One region of the Pseudarthrobacter sp. NS4 genome, then DNA from elsewhere that is predicted to be linked to it. Evidence: riboswitches for the same ligand, from Rfam matches in the RefSeq annotation. Region 1 holds a riboswitch; each other region holds the start of a gene.

The links. A riboswitch is a leader RNA that binds a small molecule or an ion and turns the genes downstream of it on or off. The one in region 1 is predicted to bind cyclic di-AMP.
Region 2: it holds a riboswitch for cyclic di-AMP, as region 1 does, so the genes downstream of both, NXY83_RS11090 (C40 family peptidase) here and NXY83_RS04825 (C40 family peptidase) in region 1, are expected to answer to the same signal.
Region 3: it holds a riboswitch for cyclic di-AMP, as region 1 does, so the genes downstream of both, NXY83_RS04260 (hypothetical protein) here and NXY83_RS04825 (C40 family peptidase) in region 1, are expected to answer to the same signal.

The regions. Positions count from the first base shown of each region.
Region 1 is NZ_CP103288.1:1,018,437-1,025,806, forward strand. Features, by position in the region: gene NXY83_RS04820 (M23 family metallopeptidase) at 1-588, shown strand, start outside; cyclic di-AMP (ydaO/yuaA leader) riboswitch at 717-897, shown strand; gene NXY83_RS04825 (C40 family peptidase) at 968-1,648, shown strand; gene NXY83_RS04830 (C40 family peptidase) at 1,808-2,581, shown strand; gene NXY83_RS04835 (HNH endonuclease) at 2,852-3,352, shown strand; gene mobA (molybdenum cofactor guanylyltransferase) at 3,407-4,069, shown strand; gene NXY83_RS04845 (DUF6457 domain-containing protein) at 4,085-4,378, shown strand; gene NXY83_RS04850 (molybdopterin molybdotransferase MoeA) at 4,375-5,754, shown strand; gene fdhD (formate dehydrogenase accessory sulfurtransferase FdhD) at 5,818-6,696, shown strand; gene NXY83_RS04860 (alpha-mannosidase) at 6,818-7,370, shown strand, end outside.
Region 2 is NZ_CP103288.1:2,350,070-2,357,439, forward strand. Features, by position in the region: gene NXY83_RS11045 (endonuclease/exonuclease/phosphatase family protein) at 1-38, shown strand, start outside; gene NXY83_RS11050 (NUDIX domain-containing protein) at 35-538, opposite strand; gene NXY83_RS11055 (DUF1918 domain-containing protein) at 587-778, opposite strand; gene NXY83_RS11060 (metallophosphoesterase family protein) at 853-1,359, shown strand; gene NXY83_RS11065 (glucose 1-dehydrogenase) at 1,529-2,422, shown strand; gene NXY83_RS11070 (DUF1810 domain-containing protein) at 2,426-2,869, opposite strand; gene NXY83_RS11075 (DNA alkylation repair protein) at 2,927-3,454, opposite strand; gene NXY83_RS11080 (TraR/DksA family transcriptional regulator) at 3,451-3,807, opposite strand; gene NXY83_RS11085 (hypothetical protein) at 3,840-4,847, shown strand; cyclic di-AMP (ydaO/yuaA leader) riboswitch at 5,012-5,200, shown strand; gene NXY83_RS11090 (C40 family peptidase) at 5,204-6,076, shown strand; gene NXY83_RS11095 (protein adenylyltransferase SelO) at 6,196-7,370, opposite strand, start outside.
Region 3 is NZ_CP103288.1:881,671-889,040, reverse strand. Features, by position in the region: tRNA gene NXY83_RS04290 (tRNA-Arg) at 41-114, shown strand; gene NXY83_RS04285 (dihydrolipoyl dehydrogenase family protein) at 264-1,718, shown strand; partial or broken gene NXY83_RS04280 (TetR/AcrR family transcriptional regulator) at 1,726-1,914, shown strand; gene NXY83_RS04275 (EamA family transporter) at 2,402-3,403, opposite strand; gene NXY83_RS04270 (SixA phosphatase family protein) at 3,466-3,993, opposite strand; gene NXY83_RS04265 (winged helix-turn-helix domain-containing protein) at 4,038-4,901, opposite strand; partial or broken gene NXY83_RS20990 (DNA-binding response regulator) at 5,602-5,701, shown strand; cyclic di-AMP (ydaO/yuaA leader) riboswitch at 5,929-6,089, shown strand; gene NXY83_RS04260 (hypothetical protein) at 6,095-6,802, shown strand; gene NXY83_RS04255 (HAD-IA family hydrolase) at 6,900-7,370, opposite strand, start outside.

The DNA of each region.
Region 1 (7,370 bases):
CCGGTCATGGCCACCGACACCGGTGCCACACCCGTCGCTGCCTTCGCCGCCACCCCGCAGCCGGCCATCTCTGCCGAGCCGGGAGCGCAGATTGACTTCAGCCGGTCAGCCGTTGTCACGCAGGCTGACCCGGACGGTAAACTCAAACAACTCCTGAGCGCGCAATCAGCCGGTGCGGTCTCCCGTGCCGCTTCCGCTGGAAGCCTTGGCGCCCCGCTGGCCACCCTTTCCACGGCATCGCCGTTCGGCTACCGCATCAGCCCCATCACCGGCGGCTCCGGTGACTTCCACCGCGGGCAGGATTACGTGGCCCAGTGCGGCACGTCCGTCCTCGCTGCTGCCACCGGCACCGTGACGTTCGTTGGCTGGCATCAGTACGGCGGCGGAAACCGCGTCGTTGTGGACCACGGCAACGGCCTGGAGACCACCTACAACCACCTGTCATCGTTCAGCGTCAAGGAAGGCCAGACGGTCTCGCGCGGCGACGTCCTGGCGCTCAGCGGCACCACCGGAGCCTCTACCGGCTGCCACCTCCATTTCGAGGTCCAGATCAACGGCGAAGTTGTCGATCCCACAGGGTGGCTTTAGTCAAATGATGGTCATCTCTCAAATCGTCGTGACCAGCCGTGACCTGAATGTGACATTCACGCAAAACTGCTGTACCGTCTAACTCGCGTCAACTTTTCCGAAGTTGACGCTCTTGTGCGGATTGCCTAACTCTGCCACCGCTCAAGGTCCGTTCGCATTTCATCGTCTGGCAGGGGCGGGGGAACCAATTTTGGTCTTCGTTTCTGAAGGCCTTGGGGTTAAGTCGCAAAGCTTCCTTTGGAAGCCGCGCGGCCGGGTGACTCCCATCCGAATCCGACAGCTCACCTCGCAGGCATTGGGAGAGGCTACCTTCGTGTCTTCACGCCATAATTCTGCGCGCCACCGTGCGCAAACGGTTCGTACCAACCCTTTGGACGCAATGTCCAAGGCTGTTAGTGCCAATGCCGGGACAGTAGGTCGCCAGGCTGCCGTTGTCGCAGCCGCATCCGGCCTTGTCCTTGGCATGGGACTGCCGGCCAACGCGGCGGACACGGCTGGTGTCTCCGCTTCCACCGAGTCGGGTTCCGCACAGACTGCCCTGGCCGTCACCGCAGCGCCCACCGCCACCGTTTCCTTCGAGCGCCCCGTGGTGAAGACCACCGCTGCTCCGAAGATCGAGCCGGTCCGCACGCAGTCCACTGCCGCTGCCACCCGCGACGGTTCCACGGCCACCACCGTGTCCACCGCTTCCACCGCGGAAAAGGCAGTAGAGGCCGTTAGCTCTGCAGCTACCTCAGGCATCGCAGCCATCGCTTACACGGGCATCGGCCGCCCCTATGTCTGGGGCGGCACCAGCCCCAACGGCTGGGACTGCTCGGGCTTCACCCAGTGGGTTTACGCCCAGGCCGGCATCAGCATCCCGCGCGTCAACGCCTGGACGGCCATGACCCCTACCTCCACCCCCAAGCCGGGTGACCTGGTCATGCAGAACGGCGGAGCCCACGTCGGAATTTACGTCGGTAACGGCATGATGGTCAGCGCGCTCAACCCCTCCCAGGGCACGCTGCTTCACTCTGTGGCCGCCACCGGATCCTCCTCCTTCTACACCATGGGCAACTAATAGTTCTTGGGGCTTCGGCCCCAGGAACTATTTCTTTGCCTGCGCTTTTCGCTAAATCACCACATCCCCGTTCGGAACCCGCCGACATACCCCCAAGATGCCGGCGCGTCCAAAACTCTCGGCTGCCCACAGGCCCGAGGAAAACGAAAGAGAGAACTGATGACTACTCGTGCTACCGCACGGCACCGCGCCGAGGTCACCAAAACCAACTCAATCGCTGTCATTGCCAAGGCTGTCGGCGAGAACGCCGGCGGCGTAGGCCGCCAGGCCGCGGTAATCGCCGCCGCCTCGGGCCTGGTCCTGACCAGTGGCATCGCAGCCAACGCTGCCGACGCCAACGTCCAGCGGGACTCCGCACCGGCTTCCACACTGGAAGTTGAGTCCGCGATCGAGGCTCCGATTTCTGCGGCATCCACCATTGCCATCACCTTCGAAAAGCCTGCCGTGACCACTACGCCGGCTCCTGTTATCGAAGAACCGGCACCTGTTGAGGTCAAGGAGGCCGAGCCGGCTCCCGCCGTTGCCCAGCCTGCTGCAGCTCCCAAGGTGACCGCCAAGGTTTCCACCGCCGCAGCCCCCGCTGCCGCTCCTGCTGCTTCCGCCAGCGGCAAGGGTGCAGCCATCCTGTCCGCTGCCTACGCCCAGCTGGGCGTTATGCAGGACTGCACCATGCTGGTCACCAACTCCCTGGCCGCCGTGGGCATCAACTTCCACGACTGGCCCGCAGGCTACCTCTCCCTGGGCCGCACGGTGAGCGCTGCCGAGGCTCAGCCGGGCGACCTGATCTACTACGCTGACGGTGGCGCCGGTATGGCGCACATCGCTGTCTACGCCGGCAACGGCCAGGCTGTGCACGGCGGGTACAACGGCAACCAGACCGTGGTCTTCAGCGCCAATGTTGGCTCCGGCCCGGTGTTCATCCGCGTGAACTAATGTGCCCTTGGGACACCGGACTGCTGTCCGGCTGAACTGACGGAACCAAAGGACTCCTGCCTCATCGCAGGGGTCCTTTTCGTTTAATGGAGCTTGGACACGCGGCCGGCGGCCGCCTCCCGCCCGAATTGATGCGCAAGAGCGCACCAGCCGGATTACCCGATAGTGCACTTCTTTGTTTACTCTTGTGGTGTCGATCCATAGCCCGGACATGCCGAGGGCAGCCGGCCCTCGTGCCCCTGACGGGTGCGGCCGTGAAGAGGTACGTGCATGCGCACTCTCGTTCTGAATGCTGGATATGAACCGCTGGCGGTTATCACTTTCCGCCGGGCGCTGGTGCTTGTGCTCACAGGCAAGGCGAGCGTGGTGGCCGAAGGGGACGATCCCGTGGTGGGTCCCCAGGAAATCCTGGGCCGCCCGTCCGTGATTCTCCTGAACCGCTACATCCGTCCCAGATACAACCAGGCCACAGCCGTCAGCCGGCGGGGGGTGCTGAGACGCGACGGGCACAAATGCGCGTATTGCGGTAAAGCGGCGCACACCATCGACCACGTGCATCCCAAGTCCCGCGGCGGTGCTGATTCATGGGAGAACCTCGTGGCAGCCTGCCTTCGCTGCAACAACGTCAAAGGCGACCATACCCCGGCTGAAATGGGCTGGAAACTGCGGTTCGTACCGGAGCCTCCACGCGGCGCCATCTGGCAAATCAAGGAACTGGAAAAGCCCACGCCAGCGTGGGATCCGTTCCTGTTGCCCGAACGCGCTGCCTGACGTACCCGCTGTACGGCCGGCCAGCCACGTCCGGGGAGCCGGTAGGCTGGGACAGTGGAAGAGAGCGCCCCGTACTTTGATGCCTTGATCCTGGCCGGAGGCCGGTCCTCGCGGCTCGGTGGTGTGCCGAAACAGAACCTGGTGTACCACGGCGCTACCCTCCTGCAGCGGGCCCTTGCCGCCGCTTCAGGTGCCGGTCGCGTCGTGGTGGTGGGGCCCGACCCCGGACGCCTGCCGCAGGGCGTCCTCTCCTGTCGGGAGAAGCCGGAATTTGCAGGGCCTGCTGCTGCCATTGCGGCCGGACTCGAAACCCTGAAGCCTGATGGGGGAGGTGCTGAATACACGCTGGTGCTGGCCTGCGACATGCCCCTGGTGTCCGACGCTGTCAAGGCCCTGCGCTCGGAGCTGCTGTCTGGGAAAAGCATGGAAGCAGACGCGATTCTGGCCCGGACGGATGACGGAACTCCGGAGGGCAGGATCCAGCCGCTGGCCGGCCTTTATCGCACAGCCGGGCTAAATAAAGCCGTGCGGGATCTTGCAGCCAAGGGGGGCTTAATCAACGGCTCTGTCCGGTCGCTCCTTGCTAGTCTGGACGTGCGGCTTGTCACCGTCCCTGATGCGTCCACAGCAGACGTGGATACCTGGGACGATGCCTCCGCACTAGGGATTGCCGCCGGCAACCAGGACACCGCACCTGGCCGGCGCGGCCGCAGTTAACTTGGGAGGCAGTTCGTGAAGAGCCAGGATGAAACGCTGGAGGAATGGTGCAGGTCCCTGCTTCAGGCCTATGAACTTGAGGACGTCCAGGTGGATGTCAACGCCATCCTCTCGCTCGCCGGCGTAGCCGCCCATTCCGTGGTCCGCCCCGCTGCTCCGCTCACCACCTTCATTGCAGGTTTTGCCGCCGGCCTTGCCTCGGGAGCGGACCGGACGGCGGACGCCGCCTCCATGGACGCGGCCCTGGCCGTGGCCCGCAGCCTGGCGGCTGACTACGATGCTGAAGCCGCCGGGACTCCCGGCGAATGACCGGGGAATCCCAGGAAGAAACCGGCAAGCCCGAAGGGCAGGAAGCACCGCATCACCTCGCCCACACCTGGGAAGAAGCCCGGCAGGCGGCCTTCGACGCCGCCACGCCTATTCCTGCCGGGCCCGTGGCGCTGGAGCTGGCCCTTGGCCGCCGCCTGGACCAGGACATCGTGGCTCTCCAGGACATGCCGCACTACGCGTCTTCAGCGATGGACGGATGGGCTGTGAACGGAACCGATCCGTGGATCCCGGTGGAGCCGGGGACCAGGCTGGCGCCGCACCAGGCCAGTCCCATTGTGACGGGCGGCCTCGTTCCTCCCGGCGCCAAGGCCGTACTCCGCAGTGAGAGCGCCGTCATGGAAAAGGACGACGACGGGCTGCCCGTCCTGGCGGCCGGCGGAACCGCCCGTCCGGGCGAACCGCGCAATGGCCAGCACATCCGGAAGGCGGGGGAGGAAGCCCGGGAAGGGGACATCCTGGTCAAGGCTGGCGTGGAGCTGAATCCGGCGCATCTGGCACTCGCTGCCCTGGCCGGCCACGACGAGTTGCGCGTCCAGGGCAAGCCCCTTGTGCGGCTGCTGCTGACCGGTTCCGAGGTGGTGGCGCACGGGCTCCCGGTCCCGGGCCAGGTGCGTGACACGTTCGGTCCCCAGTTGCCGGCAGTCGTCACGATGCTCGGCGGCATCGCCGGCGGACAGCAGAAAATCGGAGATTCCTATCCGGAATGGCTCGCCGCCCTGGAGGACGTGGTTCCGGAGGTGCCCGGTGCGCCTGACCTGCCCGCCGACGTCGTCATCACCACAGGCGGGACGGGGCGCTCCGGCACGGACCACCTGCGCCGCGCAGTTGCTGAGCTGGGCGGGCGGCTGATCATCGACGGCGTGGCGATGCGTCCCGGGCATCCGGCTGTCCTGGCTGAGTTGCCGGACGGCCGCTTTGTGCTGGGCCTGCCGGGCAATCCGCTCGCGGCAATGATGGCGCTGTCCACCGTGGGCGCCCCGCTGCTGGCCGCACTGGGCCACGGTCCGATGCCAGCGGTGCAGGATGTGCCGTGCGGAACCGTGATCGACCCCGAGCCGGGCCGCACCCGGCTGATGCCCTTCAGTCTCCTGTATGGCATGGCCTCGCCAGCGCAGCATACGGGACCGGGCATGATGCGGGGACTCGCCTCCGCCGACGGCGTCATGGTGGTGCCGCCGCACGGGGTGCAGTTGGGTGAGGCAGTGCCTGCCTTCGCTTTACCCTGGTCTGCTCCCATTCCCGGGCCTGCAGAAGCCCCGGCCAAGGCAAAGCCCCGGAGCGGCGGCCGGACTGCCCGGACTGCTGCCAAGCCCGCCCCGGACGGCCCGGTGGACTGGAGCGCCCTCCTTGGTTGAACCCTCGGTGCCTGCCGGCTCCCCGCGGTGTCATGATGGAGTTATGGAAAGGCAGGGTGGGACATGGGACGCGTAACCCAGCGCCGCAAGGTGCATAAGTATGTGCTGGACGGTTCACAGAATGCCCTCGAGTTCCCGGTGCGGTACCGGGAGGACGTCCTGGCTGTGGAGGAACCGCTGGAGATCCGTTTGGGCCGGCTCTCCTTCTCCGTCACCATGCGGACTCCTGGCGACGACTTTGACCTGGTGGCCGGGTTCCTGGTGTCCGAGGGCGTTATCTGGACCGCAGAACAGCTCGTTTCGCTGCGGTTCTGTGCCGGCGAAGACGAAAACGGGGTCCAGACATTCAACGTGGTGGAGGCGCAGCTGCGGCCGGACGTCCCGCTCCCCGCCACCGGGCGCAATGTCTATACGTCCAGTTCCTGCGGCATTTGCGGGACGGATTCGATCGAGGCGGTGGAGAAATCCTCGCACTACAGCCCGCAGTCCGATCCTGTGACGGTGGATGCCCAGGTCCTTGCCTCACTTCCTGCACTGCTCCGCCAGTCCCAGCGCGTCTTCGACGAGACCGGGGGAGTGCACGCGGCCGGGCTGTTCAAGGTAAAGGACGACGGCGGTGTGGAGCTTCTCTGCCTCCGCGAGGACGTGGGGCGGCACAACGCGGTGGACAAGGTGGTGGGCTGGGCACTGCGCGAAGGACTCCTCCCGCTGCGGGGAACGGTTCTGCAGGTATCGGGCAGGGCATCCTTCGAGCTGGTGCAGAAAGCCGCCCTGGCAGGCATTCCCGTGCTGGCCGCCGTCAGCGCGCCCTCCAGCCTGGCCGTTGAACTAGCCGAAGCAAGCGGAGTGACCCTGGCAGGCTTCAGCCGCGGTACCAGCCTGAATATCTATGCCGGCGATGAGCGCATCGCCAGGCCTGTGGTCAACATGCCACCCGCCTGAGCTTTCGCCGTGGGGTTTCGCGCGCGTTCCGCGGAGGGGTTGGTTATCAGGCTACTAGCGGGTAGATTTGTCCATCGAATGGACACGTTGGTCCAGCTGCAAACTCATAAGAAGGCCTACATTGCATGACGACCGCCGGATCACGGAAGTCCGCCTGGAAAGGTTTGTGCGTGAGCGCATCATCCCTGCCATCTACAGCCGGACCCTTCCCCTCTCCCTGAGCAGCTGGGACGTCCCCGACGAACCGGTCCCCGCGCTGGAGGCAATGCGCCAGGAATTCCAGCCGCAGGAACATGGCGCACCCTGGGGAAAGCCCTGGGGGACCAAGTGGCTTCACCTTCGGGGCGAAGTCCCCGAATCGTGGGGCACCGCGCCGGATACCACGGTGGAGGTGGTGGTGGACATTGGCTTCACCATCGAAACCCCGGGCTTCCAGTGCGAGGGCATTGCCTGGCGCCCGGACGGCACCATCATCAAGGCCGTCTCCCCGCGGAACCGGTACATCCCGTTGAAGCTGCTGGGTGGCGGCATGGCGGTGGACTTCTACGTCGAAGCCGCCGCCAACCCCGATGTTGCCCAGGGCTGGACCTTCGCCGCTACGCCGTATGGGGACAAATCAACGGCCGGAACAGCCCCGCAGTACAGGCTCGGAACCATTGCCATTGCCGAGCTGA
Region 2 (7,370 bases), 1.3 Mb from region 1:
CCATCCTGGTCAACGCCGAGTACGGCCCGGATTACTAGGAAGCCAGCCGTTCCCGCAGCGCCGGCCAGGCGGCTGCGAAGCCGGGGTGCAGCTCCCTGGTGTCCACATCGGGCAGCGGAACCCACAGCAGTTCGATGCTCTCCGGATCGCTGATGACCGGTTCAAAAGGCTCCCTTACCAGCACCACAACCGTGGTGTAGGACCAATAGCCAAAATCCAGCACGGTAGTGAAGAGGACCTCGACGCTCTCCGGCGGCACTGCCGCTTCCTCGTTGGCTTCGCGGAGGGCGCCGGTGACGGCTTCTTCACCTTCATGGAGCGCCCCGCCCGGCAGGCCCCAGGTCCCGCCATTATCGCTCCAGACTGCGCGGTGCTGCAGAAGCACGCCCTTGGACGGATCGTACGCAAGCACGCCGGCGGCTCCGAACCGGCCCCAGTAACGGCCGCGCTCCCCGTCCACCCAGGCGTCGCCGGGGTCCCGGGGACCGGTGCGGACGGGCGGGGTGGAGGACGCTGCGGAAGCCAGTGAATGATCCATCAATCCAGTCTGACAGGTGCGCCAGGCCCAGCCCAGCTCCGCCTGCGGTCAGCTGCCGCGCCCGCGTTCGACGGCGAAATCGCCGCCGGGATACATGATGGTTTCGTGCCCGTCGTCAAAGCGGACCAGATAGGGCGGTGTCCCGCCCTGGCCACGCACTTCCAGGATCACCCCGTGACGGTCCGTGGAACCGACAGTCCTCCCGTGGACGATGATGCGGTCGCCCTGCGCTGCCTCCATGGCAATCACCTCCCAGCCCCCAGATTACGCGGCCGCGGCGGGCCGGAACAGGCCCTGTGTGGAAGGATTTCCTTATGCCGTTGAACCTCCTCCTGGTTGCCGATACCCACGTTCCCAAGCGGGCCAGGGACCTTCCAGCCCAGGTATGGTCCGCCGTCGAACGCGCTGATGTTGTCTTCCACGCCGGCGACTGGGTGGAGGCAGCCTTGCTGGACCGGTTCGAGCAGCGAAGCCGCGCCCTGGTGGGCGTCTACGGGAACAACGACGGGCCGGATCTCCGCAGCCGCCTCCCCGAAACGGCTCACGTCACCCTGGAGGGCGTCCGTTTTGCCATGGTGCACGAGACCGGGCAGGCAAAGGGGCGGGAGCTGCGCTGCGAGGCGATTTACCCGGAAGCCGATGTCCTGGTCTTCGGGCACAGCCACATCCCTTGGGACACAACGTCCCCTGGGGGCCTGAGGCTCCTGAACCCCGGCTCCCCCACCGACCGGAGGCGGCAGCCGGCCTGCACGTACATCACGGCAAGTGTCGACGACGGTCGGCTGACGGAGGTGCGCCTGGTGGAAGTCCAGCGGGGATAGCAGTCGGTGGAAGGCGGGGCTGCTTGGCACGTGCATGCCGCATTGCCTAGGCTAGGAACGGTAAGCATGCTTAGCTTTATGGCATGAGCCATTGCTGCGGCTTCACCGGACTGAGTTTTCCGGCTTGGTACCGGCCCGTGTTCCAGCCCTATCCATCAGGAGGACCACCATGACAGACCAGTACACCTTCCGTAACCCCGTCACTGCCTACGAGCACATCTCTCCCCCTGAGCAGCACCAGCCCGAGCCCGGCCTGGACGCAGACCTGACGCCCAAGGCGGATCTCGGCGAGGAGACCTATCGCGGCACCGGCCGGCTGGAGGGCCGGAAGGCAATCGTCACCGGGGCTGACTCCGGAATCGGTGCAGCGGCTGCCATCGCCTTCGCACGGGAGGGGGCCGACGTCGTGCTGTCCTACCTGCCGCAGGAGGAAGAGGACGCAGCCCGGATTGCCGGAATTATCGAAGCCGCAGGCCGCAAGGCCGTCAAGGTTCCCGGCGACCTCAAGGACCCCGCAGTCTGCCGTGACCTGGTGGACACCGCAGTGGCCGTCCTCGGCGGCGTGGACATCCTGGTCAACAATGCAGGCAAGCAGGTGGCCCAGGAGGAACTCACCGCCATCAGCGACGAGCAGTTCGACCACACGCTGAAGACCAATGTGTATGCGATGTTCTGGTTGACCAAAGCCGCACTCCCGCATATGCCGGCGGGCTCCACGATCATCAACACGACGTCAGTCCAGGCCTACAACCCGTCACCGACGCTCGTGGACTACGCCACCACCAAGGGCAGCATCAACAACTTCACCAAAGGCCTGGCGCAGCAGCTCGCGCCCAAGGGAATCCGGGTCAACGCCGTCGCGCCCGGCCCCATCTGGACGCCGTTGCAGGTCAGCAGCGGCCAGCCCAAGGAGGAACTGCCGGAGTTCGGGCAGTCCACTCCCCTGGGCCGTGCAGGCCAACCCGCGGAGCTTGCCCCCGCATACGTGTTCCTGGCTTCGCCCGAGTCCAGCTATGTGGTGGGTGAGACCCTGAACGTCAACGGCGGCAGCCCGACGCCGTAGCGGCTACGCTCCGTCCTGTTCGGCCAGCAGCGCGTCGGTGGCTTCGTCCGGCTCGCCGTCAAAGAACTGTGCCAGGACTGTTTTGAACACGGTTTCGCCGGGCGCGGCGCGGAGGAAAAGGGTCATGGACGACTGCAATTTGCGGGCGTCGATGCCGCCCAGGATATCCTCCGCGGAGCGCCCGGCATGGGTGGTGAGTGCCTGGGCGCACTCGAGCAGGCGCGGGCCCAGAACGTCGTGCTCAAGGTACGCGCGCGCTTCATCCAGGGAGCTGATCGCGTATTTGCGGGACGTGGCACTGTGTCCCAGGCCTGCGATCTGCGGAAAGATAAACCACATCCAGTGGCCGGCCTTGTTGCCGAGCTGCAGTTCGGCAAGGGCCTGCCCGTATGTCCCGCCGCTGTCCTGTGCCGACACGAATCGTTCGAGGTCATGGGGCTCGTTCATGTTGTCTCCTTTTCGGGGGTACTTGCATTTATCGCGGCGACCGGATGCGGCTCCTGCTCAGGGTAACGAGTGCCCGGCCGCTTCCGCTGCAAGAGCCAGCCGGTTGTCCGGATCCTGCCTCCACCTGGCCAGGACCGCATCCGCCCGCTGCCGGTCCCGTCCTGACAGCCCGGCGAGCAGCGGCACCACCACGTCCGCCGCCAGGGGTTGGGCCAGCTCCGGGGTCAGCGCCGAGCGGAGGAAGCCTTCGATCCGCGTCAGGTCCGAATGCCGCAGCAGGCCAACCTTCGACTGGAGCAGCACCACGGCCGCGAGCCGCCGCTCGAATACGGGCTTGGCGCCCGGCTTTGGCTGGCCCCAGAGGGCGGAGGCGAGCAGGACCACGCCGTCATGGTCCAGGTCCTTGAACTTCCGGAGCGCATCGCGGACGGTTCCCCGGACCGCGCCCACCGAGGAGCCATAGGAGGCAAGGACCCCGCCCAGCCGGCTGCCGACGTCGTCCGCCCGGTACCAGGCGCCTTCGTTCTGCAGCGTACGGTCAATGAATTCGGCTGCCACGGCGACCATATCCGGGCTGCCGGTCAATGCCGGCCTGCTGAAGCGTGGTTGATGCAAAACGGTGTCCAGGGCCTGGCCTCCAAACGGCCCTCGGCGATGGGCTCGCCGCAAACGGCGCAGGTACCGTAGGTCCCGGCGGCAATCCGGGCAAGGGCCGCTTCCACCTGGTCCAGGCCGGCTGTGCTCTGCTGCAGCAGCGCCGAAGCCTGTGAAAGTTCGAAGGCGATCGTGGAGCCCTCCGGATCATGCTCGTCGTCCACATTCGAGTCCTGGCGGGCCGCATTGGCTGAGGCGATGTCCGCGCGCAGGGCCGGTAGCAGGGCCACCTTCCGTTTCCGCTCCTCTTCGAGCAGGATCCGGAACCGTTCGATATCAGGCATGTGAAAAGCCTAGCGCGCCCTAGACTTGCTGCATGGGCCGGAAGGGTGCACCAGCAGGAAGCACTGTTTTCCGTCCGCCTCTCCGCCGGTTGCGGTTCCTTGCAGCAGCGGCAGCCCTGGCGGCGGTGCCGGCAACGTCAGCGTGTACAGCCTCCCCTGCGCCACCGGACCCAGGCGTGGCAGCCCCTTCCGGACCGGCAGCCGTGTCAGAGGCGGCAGCAACGCCAAGGCCGGAAGAGGGGCCGGTAACTGTCGAGGTTAACCAGTCGCGGGACCAGTACGGAAAGCCGGAGATCCAGCTGCAGTTCACCAATTCGTCAGGCAATCCGGTGACGGTGAGCATGGCAGAGCTTGCATCTCCCCTGTTTCAGGGGGCAATCCGCTGGGAGCCTGCCGGAGGCGGCATCGAACTGCCGCCCCGCCAGCCCAAGAGCCTGCCGGCAGCGCTTCCGGAACCCAGGTGCGGCGGCCCGGTGGGCTCCCCACCCGGGGAGGAGGCCACCGCTACCCTGCTCCTTGCGGCGCCCGGCCACTCCCAAGCCAGGCCAGTGACCGTCAACGCAGGGGACCCTTTCGGCGTGCTCCAACGCAACAACACCGAACTCTGCCTCACGGCAGCGGCGGCCGCCGTGGCAGACATCGCCCTGCGCACCCAACTTGAGGTGGCGCAGGACTCCCGCACCGCCGTCGTCCGGCTTGTGGTAACACCCCGGCCAGCAGCGGACGGGAACAGGCCAGGTGAGGCAGCGGACTCCCTGACCATCAGGAGCGTGGACGGCACTCCCCTCCTGGCCGAGGTGCCCGGGGATCCGTGGCCCACGAACATCACCGTCAAGCCGGGCGATGGGTCAGCTCAATGGCCGCTCCGCATCCGCCCGGCACGGTGCGATCCGCATGCCATTGCGGAGGACAAGGTGGGAACCTTGCTGCCTCTCCACATCGTCGTCGGCCCCTTGGACGGCCGGGTGAAGATCGCCGCCGATCCCTTGTTGCGTGCGGAACTTTATGACTTTGTTACGTCCGCCTGCGCCGCGGGGTAAGAGGCCGTATCAGCCGAGGTCAGCGGCGTATGGTCACGGACTATCAAGACGATTGCTTTATCCGATAGAAGGACCTCGCATGTTATCCAAATGTGACAATAGGCGTCCGGGCGGGATAAGGTCTTCACGTGTCCCTCCCAAGCGGGACATTCCCCTCAGCATGCCGAGCCCTGCCGCTGAACCGGGATTCAATCGTTTCCAGTTGGCAGGGACGGGGGAACCAAGTTTCCGCGGCTTCACTGAAGTCTTGGGGTTAAGTCGATAGCGCCTCCTTTCGTTATGGGGTTGCTTTCGGCCGGGTATCTCCAACCCGAACCCGACAGCTCACCCCGCAGGCATGGGAGAGGCGATCAACCGTGTCAAAAAATTCCACCACCGCCCGTCACCGTGCGACTCCGGCCCGCTCAATCGTGCTTCAGGGACTGGCTGTTTCGGCCAAGTCCCAGGCCCGGACGATCGGCCGCCCGGCCCTCGCAGTTGCCGCCGCATCCGGCATTGCGTTCGGCGTCGGAGCTCCGGCCCACGCTGGCGTGACCGGCCCGGACACCAACGAGACCACTAACGTCCAGGCACACTCGGCACCCGCCGCAGCAGTTGCAGCCCCCGCAGCAGCAGCCAACGTCCACACCGTCGTTTCCGGTGACACCCTGGGCGCCATCTCGGCAGCTCACGGCGTCAGCCTGAACGACGTCCTGGCCGCCAACGGACTGGGTGTCTCCACGATCATCTACCCGGGCGACCAGATCAGCATCCCGGGCGCCGGATACGCTGCACCCGCAGCCGCCCCGGCCGCAGCTGCTCCGGCTCCCGTCCAGGCCGCAGCCGCTCCTGCGAACACCGGAATGAACATCTCATACGCCTCCACCGCAGCTGCCCCGGCCCCGGCCCCTGCCCCGGCTCCCGCTCCCGCAGCAACCGGCACGGGCACCGGCGCCGCCATCCTGGCGAACGCCTATGGCCAGCTCGGCGTCAGCCAGGACTGCACCGCAATGGTGGAGAAGGCTCTCCGCAACGTGGGCAAGTCCGTTGGAGACCTGGCCCCGGGCCAGTTCTACCAGTACGGCTCCGTGGTGGGCACCCCGGCCCCCGGTGACCTGGTAATCACCGCCGGCCACGTGGGCGTCTACGCCGGCGACGGCCAGGTAGTCAGCGGTGGCGTTGACGGATTCAAGACCGAGGTTCACTCCATCAGCTGGCTCGGTGGCGCTTCCTTCGTCCGCGTAGCGTAGGCACCGCTCGCACAGCAAAGCAACGCAGACATAAGGGCGGCAGCCGGGTAGTCCCGGCTGCCGCCCTTATTGGTTCCCGGCCTGCTGCGCCTGCAACCTCCTGCTCGCAGGCCTGCCGGCTAGGTGCCGCAGAACGTCATGTAGGTTCCGAAATCTTCCGGTGCGCCTTCCGCATACCGTTCGAGTCCGGGACGCTCGCTGTAAGGAGCGCTGACGGCTTCAAGCAGCCGGGTCACCGGGTCCAGGTCGCCCCCTGTGGCGGCCGCGAGTGCTTCCTCCACCAGGTGGTTGCGCGGGATGTACACCGGGTTGACCCTGTCCATCAGGTCCGGATCCGGGTTCGTTGCCAGCCAGCGCCCGGCCCAGGCATCGAATGCTGCGAGGTCCAGCACCATGCCGCGGGCGGGCCGGACGTTTCCACGGGCGGCGCCGCCGAGGTTCCGGAAAAACTGCGTGTAGTCAACGGGTCCGTCCTTCAGCAGCGCAATGACGCCGTCCACCAGTTCCGATGTGGTTTCGTCCTCCGGGCTTCCGGCCGGGCTTTCCGGCAGGCCCAGCTTGGTTTTCATTCCGCTGAACCATGCATTGCTGTATTGCTTCCGGAATTCCCCCAGTGCTTCCACTGCCGGGGCAACGGCCTGCTCCTGGTCCTCGTGGATGAGCGGCAGCATCGCTTCAGCAAGGCGGGCAAGGTTCCACTCGGCCACTACCGGCTGGTTGGCGTAGGCATACCGTCCGCCCACGTCAATGGAGCTGTAGACGGCGGCTGGATTAAAGGCGTCCATAAAGGCGCACGGGCCGTAGTCGATGGTTTCGCCGGAGATGGTCACATTGTCCGTGTTCATCACACCGTGAACAAAGCCCACCAGCATCCACTGCGCCACCAGCGAGGCCTGGGCGGACACCACCGAACTGAACAGCGCCAGGTACGGATTCTCAGCTTCTGCCGCAGCAGGGTGGTGCCGGGCGATGGCGTGATCCGCCAGCCGGCGCAGAAGGTCGATGTTGTCCGTTGCCCGCGCATATTGGAAACTGCCCACGCGCAAGTGGCTGCTGGCAACGCGGGCCAGGACGGCGCCGGGCAGCATCTCGTCCCGGCGCACGGGCCGCCCTGTGGCCACCACCGCCAGGGACCGCGTGGTGGGAATGCCCAGCGCGTGCATCGCCTCGCTCACCACGTATTCCCGGAGCATCGGCCCGACGACGGCACGTCCGTCTCCTGCCCGTGCGAAGGGTGTGCGCCCCGAGCCCTTGAGGTGGACGTCCCGCAGCCGGCCGTTGGCGTCAGCAATCT
Region 3 (7,370 bases), 140 kb from region 1:
GAGGTTCAGGGAGAGCGGTTCTTCTCCAGGAACACGAGATGCGCCCATAGCTCAGCTGGATAGAGCGTCTGTCTACGGAACAGAAGGTCAGGGGTTCGAATCCCTTTGGGCGCACAGAGAAGGTCCGCACCGGTTCGCCGGTGCGGACCTTTGCTTTAAGCATTGTTACCTCTGCCGATGATCTCCGGGCTCCCCGTTATGCCGGCCCCCCCACTGCATGCAGCCAGCAGATCCCGCACCACATCCGGGCGTAGTCTTTCCCCATGACGCCCGAAGCTGTTGAACGCGAATTTGATGTTGTGGTGATCGGCGCAGGTGCCGTGGGGGAAAACGTTGCCGACCGGGTGGTGCAGGGCGGCTTGACCGCGGTACTGGTGGAGGCGGAACTGGTGGGCGGTGAATGTTCCTACTGGGCGTGCATGCCGTCCAAGGCACTGCTCCGGCCGGGCACCGCGCTGCATGGGGCCCAGACCACGCCCGGTGCCAAGGAAGCGGTGACCCGTACGCTCGACGCCGCCGCGGTCCTTCAGCGCAGGGATTACTTCACCTCCAACTGGCAGGACGACAGCCAGGTTTCGTGGGTCGAGGACACCGGGATCGAACTGGTGCGCGGCCATGCCTGGCTGACGGCGCCGAAAACCGTTGAGGTTGCCGGGCTGGACGGATCATCCCATCAGCTGCACGCACGCCACGCAGTAGTGCTGGCCACGGGGTCCATGCCCACCATGCCCCAGATCGAGGGACTGGAAGACGTGCAGGTGTGGGGTACCCGTGAGGCCACATCCGCCAAGGAGGTTCCGGAACGGCTTGCCGTCCTGGGAGGTGGAGTCGCGGGGACCGAACTGGCCCAGGCCTTTGCCCGGCTGGGATCGGCAGTCACACTCGTTGCACGCAGCGGGCTGCTCGGAAAATTTCCCGAGGAGGCGGCCAGGCTGGTCGCAGCCGGCTTGCGAGCGGACGGCGTGGAACTCCGCCTCAATACCGCCACGGAACGTATCAGCGGGAACGACGACGGCACGTTCAGCCTGGCGCTGGGCGATGGAACCAGCATTACTGCCGACAAGGTCCTCGTTTCCACCGGCCGCCGCCCTGCCCTGGAAGGCCTGGGCCTGGAGAGCGTCGGATTTGAAGCGGACGAGCAGGGGCATCTCGCCCTGGCCACGGACACCTCCGGCCTGGTGCAGGGAACACCCGGCGACGAACCTTGGCTCTACGCTGTGGGCGATGCCGCCGGCAAGAATCTCTTTACCCACCAGGGAAAGTACGAGGCACGTGCCACCGGTGACGCCATTGCCGCCAGGGCCAAGGGGGAACTTGCAGGCACTCCGGATAACTGGAGCCGGTACGCCCAAACTGCCAACCAGCACGCGGTGCCCAGCGTTGTTTTCACGGACCCCGAGTTGGCCTCCGTGGGCCGCACGCTGGAGAAGGCGCGGAAAGATGGATATAACGCCTCTACCGTGGAACTTCCCATTCAGGTTGCAGGGTCATCGCTCCACTCCGAAAACTACGAGGGCTGGGCCCAACTGGTTGTTGACGAGGACCGCACAGTGCTCCTCGGGGCAACCTTCGCCGGACCCGGTGTTGCTGAACTGCTGCATGCGGCCACGATTGCCCTGGTGGGCGAGGTGCCGCTGGACCGGCTCTGGCACGCAGTCCCCTCCTACCCCACCATCAGCGAAGTGTGGCTCAGGCTGCTGGAGAAGTACGGACTCTAAGCTATACGCCACGGCATACCCGGTGGATGAATCAGTGCCGCGGGGCAGCCTGGAAACAGCCATTTTTGGTGCCTGCTTTGTGGTGGGCCTGGACCGCCAGACGTACAACCCGGAGCGCACCCGTGACCAAAGCGTTGCAGCAATCATGGCCATCATGCGCGGCTACGTGCTGAAGCCGGATGCTCCTCAGGGATGATGGTGCACATGCGCCACATGGGGAACAGCGGAAAGTTTGCGGTCATCACCGGCATCGTCGCGGCCGGGTTGCTGGTGCTCACCGGGATGACCCTCGCCGGGCCGGTCTTCGTGGCGTTCCTCGGCGTCCTGGGGCTGTCCTATCTATCGGCCGTCGCTGAGGTCCTGGCCCGGGGGCGGCGCTTAGTCCTGCTGGCCACCGGGGCAGGCACCAGCCTGGCGATCGGCTTCGCCCTGGCCTTCATCAGTACCTGGGAGCTGGCATACGACGGGCAGTCCTCGTTCGTAGGCACTCCCCTGCCCACCAATGATCCGGACAACTATTTCCTTGCTGCCGCTGCCTCCTTCGTGGCAACGTTGTTGGTCCTGTTCCTCGGCGCGGCCTGGCCTGCGGGAAGCCGTTTCGGCAGCTCGAGCGGAAGGCGCTCCCCTGGCACGCGCCGGCCGGCGGCGGCGGTCCGGCCTCCGGCCACCAGAAGCACATCGGTTCAACGGGCGTCCGGTACCCGCGTTCCGGCACGGGTACCGCCAGCAGCCAAGCGGCCGTCGTCGTCCGCTTCACCGGCCCGGAAACCTGCACCCAGGCCGGGCGCGGGCTCGGCAACACGGCGCTGAGGCCGCCGGCCGCCAACGGTGACGACCGCCGTCGCAACCCCGCCCAGGAGCAGCAGCCCGCCAGCCAGTTCGGCAGGGGTCGGCACCTCTTCCAGCGCCAGCCACGCAGCAGTCATGCCCACCACGGGGACGAGCAAAGTAAACGGAACAACGGCCGACGACGGGTGGCTGGCGAGGAGCCGGTTCCAGATTCCGTAGCCCACCAGGGATGCGAACACAGCAGTGTAGAGCGCGCTGAAGACAGTGGGCGGCTGCAGGTTGCCGAGCGTCGAGAACACGTCGTCCGGGCCTTCAACGAGCAGCGAAAGCGCGGCAAGGGGCAGCGGAACCACCGCGCCTGACCACACGACCAGGCCCAGCCCGGAGGCGGCCTTGGCTTTGCGGGCGATAACATTTCCGACAGCCCAGGAGAGGGCCGCGGCCAGCACGATGAGAAGCGGCAGCAGCGGTGCCACGGCGCTGCGGCCCACTGCCACGACGGCGAGGCCGGCAACGCCCAGGACCACGCCGGCGAGTTGCCTGGTGTTCGGCCGCTCGCCCAGGAATCCGGCGGCCAGGAGGACCGTCAGCAGCACCTGCGCCTGCAGCACGAGGGACGCCAGGCCCGCCGGCATGCCCAGCGCCATGGACAGGTACAGGAGGCCGAACTGGCCCGCACTCATGAATAGCCCGACGCCGATGATCGCCTTCCAGCTGATATCCGGCTTCCTGATGAAGAAGATCCAGGGAAAGACCACCAGCAAAAAGCGCATTGCCACGAACAGGAGCGGCGGCACTTCGTGGCCTGCAGGGTGCAGTCCAACGTCGATGGCCACGAAATTCAGGCCCCACAGCACGGCAACGAGGACAGCAAGGAGGGAATCTCGAAGGTTCACGGTCCCACTGTGGCAGATGTACCGGCCCGGGACCACGACGGCGGGCACGGCAGCCCTCGCCGCTAGTGGGCGCGCGGAACCTTGAACTTGGTGATGCGTGCATCCTGTCCGTCGAGCTCGGCCCAGGACTTCTCCGTCTCCAGCACCGTCAGCGCGCTGGTGGGATAGCGGGTAGCGGCGTCCATGTAGGCGTCGTGGTCGGAATCCCGTGAGGCGAGGTGCATGGCCAGGTCCTGCACGCCCGGCAGGTGCGAGATCAGCATGAGTGTGGTCACGGTGTCCGGCACATGGTTGATGACGGTGAGCATCCGAAGGGCGGAGGCAGCGTACAGTCCGTCCTCCAGCTTGGGCGTGGGGGCCTTGTCCCCCAGCTCGGAGCAGACCCAGGTGCAGGTCTGCCGGGTCCGCAGGGCGCTGGAGCACAGGATGAAGTCGGGAACGATGTTGTGCTTGAGCAGCCAGCGCCCGGCAAGCGGCGCTTCCCGGTGCCCGCGTTCCTCCAGCGGACGCTCATGGTCAGCCACGCCGCCAGGCCAGTCAGCTTTGGCATGCCGCATGATCACAAGCCGTCGAAGATGGTGCTCACTCATGCCTAAAGCCTAGTCCGCCGCTAAAAAAGCCGCGGAGGCACGAGCTAGATCGAGTATTCCGGAGCGGCCCAGACAACAACTTCAGGGTGCTCGTAGAACCGGTAGCCCTGGCCGCGGACGGTGCGGACGGTGTTGGCGAGACGGCCAAGCTTGGAGCGGAGCCGGCGGATGTGGACGTCGATGGTGCGTTCGTTGGGCACTTCTTCGGCGTTGCGCCACAAGCCCTCAAGCAGTTCGTCGCGGCCCACGGTGCGCGTGCCGTTCTCGACCAGGTAGTTCAGGAGTTCGAACTCCTTGAACGTCAGGTTGAGTGATTCACCGTCAAGGTGGACTTCACGACGGGCAAGGTCGATGAGGACGCCGGAGGGTCGCGGTTCCTGCGGCTGCTGCGGGCGCTGCGCCTCGGTGCGCTGGCGGGAGTTCACGGTGGGGTCGCCGAAGGTGGAACGGACGACGTCGAGCGCGGAACCGGGTGTGCCGGCGGGGGCGACGGCCACGGCTGCGTAGCTCTCCGCCCCGGTCACGAGGGACTGGGCGTAGGCGCGGATTTCCTGGGCGAGCTTGGCGATGGAGGTGCCTGCTGCTGCTGCGGTTTCCTCGTCGATCCCCATGTACAGGACGAACCCGCGGGCCACGTTGTCGTTTGCTACGGGGCGTACGGCATTCGGTCCGGCTACCACGGGAGTGGGGGCCGTGACGGGCGCCGAGTCGGACGGCGGAACGGCGCGGAGCTGACCATAGGAGTTGGGGTTGTATCCCTGGGGCGCGTAGCCCTGTGCAGGGAAGGTGCTTCCGGATGAAGGAGCAAGCGACGGACGGGGTGCGAAGCCGGGACGCAGGCCCGACGGCTGGCCGGCCTTGGCGGCGTTACGGACAGAGATGTGGACGTATCCGGATGCAACTGACATGAAATGCTTACCTCAATGTGAATGGCCGCCATCGCGGCTCGAATGCTGGGTTTTCCCGCAATGCGAACTGGGGAGGGGCGCCCGACGCTGGGCTGGGGGCGAATGCCTAAGAACTTCGGAGGGTGGGAAGGTCAGGCGTGCATTCGACAACAGCGCATGTCGGCAGCAGCTGATGTGCTGGGCCAATATTCTGCGGCTGCAGGTGCTGTTGAGTTCTTGTTCACATTGGAAGTGTGCAGCGTAACAATGGCAACTTGCAAGTAACAATGGACCGGGTCGTCCGCATGGTGAGACAAAATGCTCCATTGTGGTGCAGATCACGATTCTGGATGAGGCGAAAGAATAACGTTCGTTATCTGGTGGGAGCCTCTCATCCGCCCCTTTCCTGAAACTTTATTCGACATGTGGCCTTTTTTGCTCGCCCTTATTCAACTGAGTGCTCGATGCCAAAATGCCCGCACCTACAGGAGTACGTGTCCAGCGGCGCGCGGAGTTGGAAAAGAAAAATTTCCGCAGCAGCCCCGGAAATCTGTCGTAGCCGCCGGATGAACTCCTTCCAGAACCCCGCACCGGCCTTCCACAGCACGGATGGAGTGGGACAGCAAAAGCAGTACCAGCCCGGCCGGCCCGCTTGGGATTCACAGCCAGGAACACACGAAGCCCACAGCCCGGCTCAAACGAATGATCGGAGAGTCGTCCCATGGCCAGTTCGCACTCCGTGACCAACAACCTTCCCACGCCCTCCCACCCCGGACGGCTCCCCTATCCGTGCCCTGGCGGTGGACGACGAACCCGGGCTGGGCTTATCCATTCTGCAATCATCCTGAAAGAGAGGGCGGGCGGTAACGGTGGCATCACAGCCGGGCGGGCACCCACTTGGAGATGGCCGGCACCTTCTGCTCGATCGCGGGCAAGCCGACGCGCCGTCGTCGTGATCTCCGTTACCTAAATGTGACTTAAGTGCTGCACTCCTGTACCGTCGATTGGGTGCGGTTCCCGACGGGGCGCATATCCGGATGACGCCAAACTCTGCCACTTCCCGGATTCCGGTTGACCAAAGGCAGAGGCGGGGGACCCACCGTCCCGGGCACTGACTGCCCTTGGGGTTAAGCCAGCACGTGATCTTTCCGTGTGGCCGGATGCCCTCATCCGAACCCGACAGCTAACTCCGCAGGTGTGAGAGGCGATCCACCATGTTCAAATTCCCGGTAAAACCGCGCCCGAAAAACGGGTCAACAAGCAACGAGCGCCCTGAAGGCAAGAACTTCACAATGGGACAGCGCGCGGCAGTCCTCGCAGCGTCCTGTGCGCTGCTGGTAGGAGTAGGTGCCGCAGGCCAGGCCACCGAGTCGCTGACGACAGTTGCTTCCACCGAGCAGTCCTTAACGACAGATGCGCAGATGAGCATCGAGAAGAGCGAGATCCGCTCCAACCCGGCCGAGTCACCCGCTCCCGCCGGGATCGACGTTGTGCCCCAGGCTGCCGAGCCCGCTCCGGCGCCCGAGCCCGCTCCCGCACCCGAGCCTGCTCCGGCACCCGCCCCCGAACCCGCTCCGGCCCCGGCACCCGAACCTGCTCCCGTCGTCGCGGTTAATGATCCCGCCGGTGCCCAGGCCTACGCTGCCGGCCAACTGGCTTCCTATGGCTGGGCCCCGGACCAGATGCAGTGCCTGCAGACGCTGTGGACCAAGGAGTCGGACTGGACCACCACGGCCACCAACCCCAGCAGCGGCGCCTACGGCATCGTGCAGTCCCTGCCCGCAGAAAAGATGGCGAGCGCCGGAGCCGACTACCTCACCAACTACCGCACGCAGATCAACTGGGGACTGAACTACATCCAGGAGCGCTACCAGTCCCCGTGCGGCGCCCTGAACTTCCACTACGCCAACAACTGGTACTAAAGCCGGACAGGTTCCCGGCACCAGGTTCGGACTGACCTGTTGAAGTGGCCTGTTCTGTTGCGATGGCTGCGGAGGCGGCCGGGCAGGGTTGCGGACCTCAAAGCCGGAAAGAAATAACCGGCCGGCCCGGTCCGTCCGCATCCACTTCTGCGGTGATGCTGCTGTAGTCCGCGATGTGCAGCACGCCGTCCGGGAGCGGTCCGGTGTTCGGCCCCACCGCCACGGTGCGGATCCCCGCTGCCAGCCCGGCGGCAATGCCGGCGGGGGCATCCTCAAAGACCAGCGCCTCGGCGGGCTCTGCGCCCAGGAGGGCTGCGGCCTTCAGGTAGCCCTCCGGATCCGGCTTGCCCCGGCTCACCAGTTCGGCTGTCACTGCCGTAGCCGGCATCTGGAGTCCTGCAGCGGCCATCCGGATGTCGGCCAGCACGCGGTCGGCAGAGGTGACCAGGGCAACGACGTCCCCTGGCAAGGCAGCCAACAGCCGGGCCGCTCCGGGCAAGGCCAAAATGCCCTCCGTCCGGACACGCTCCATTGCGCCGAGTTCGGACGCCAGGGCAAACACGTCCGC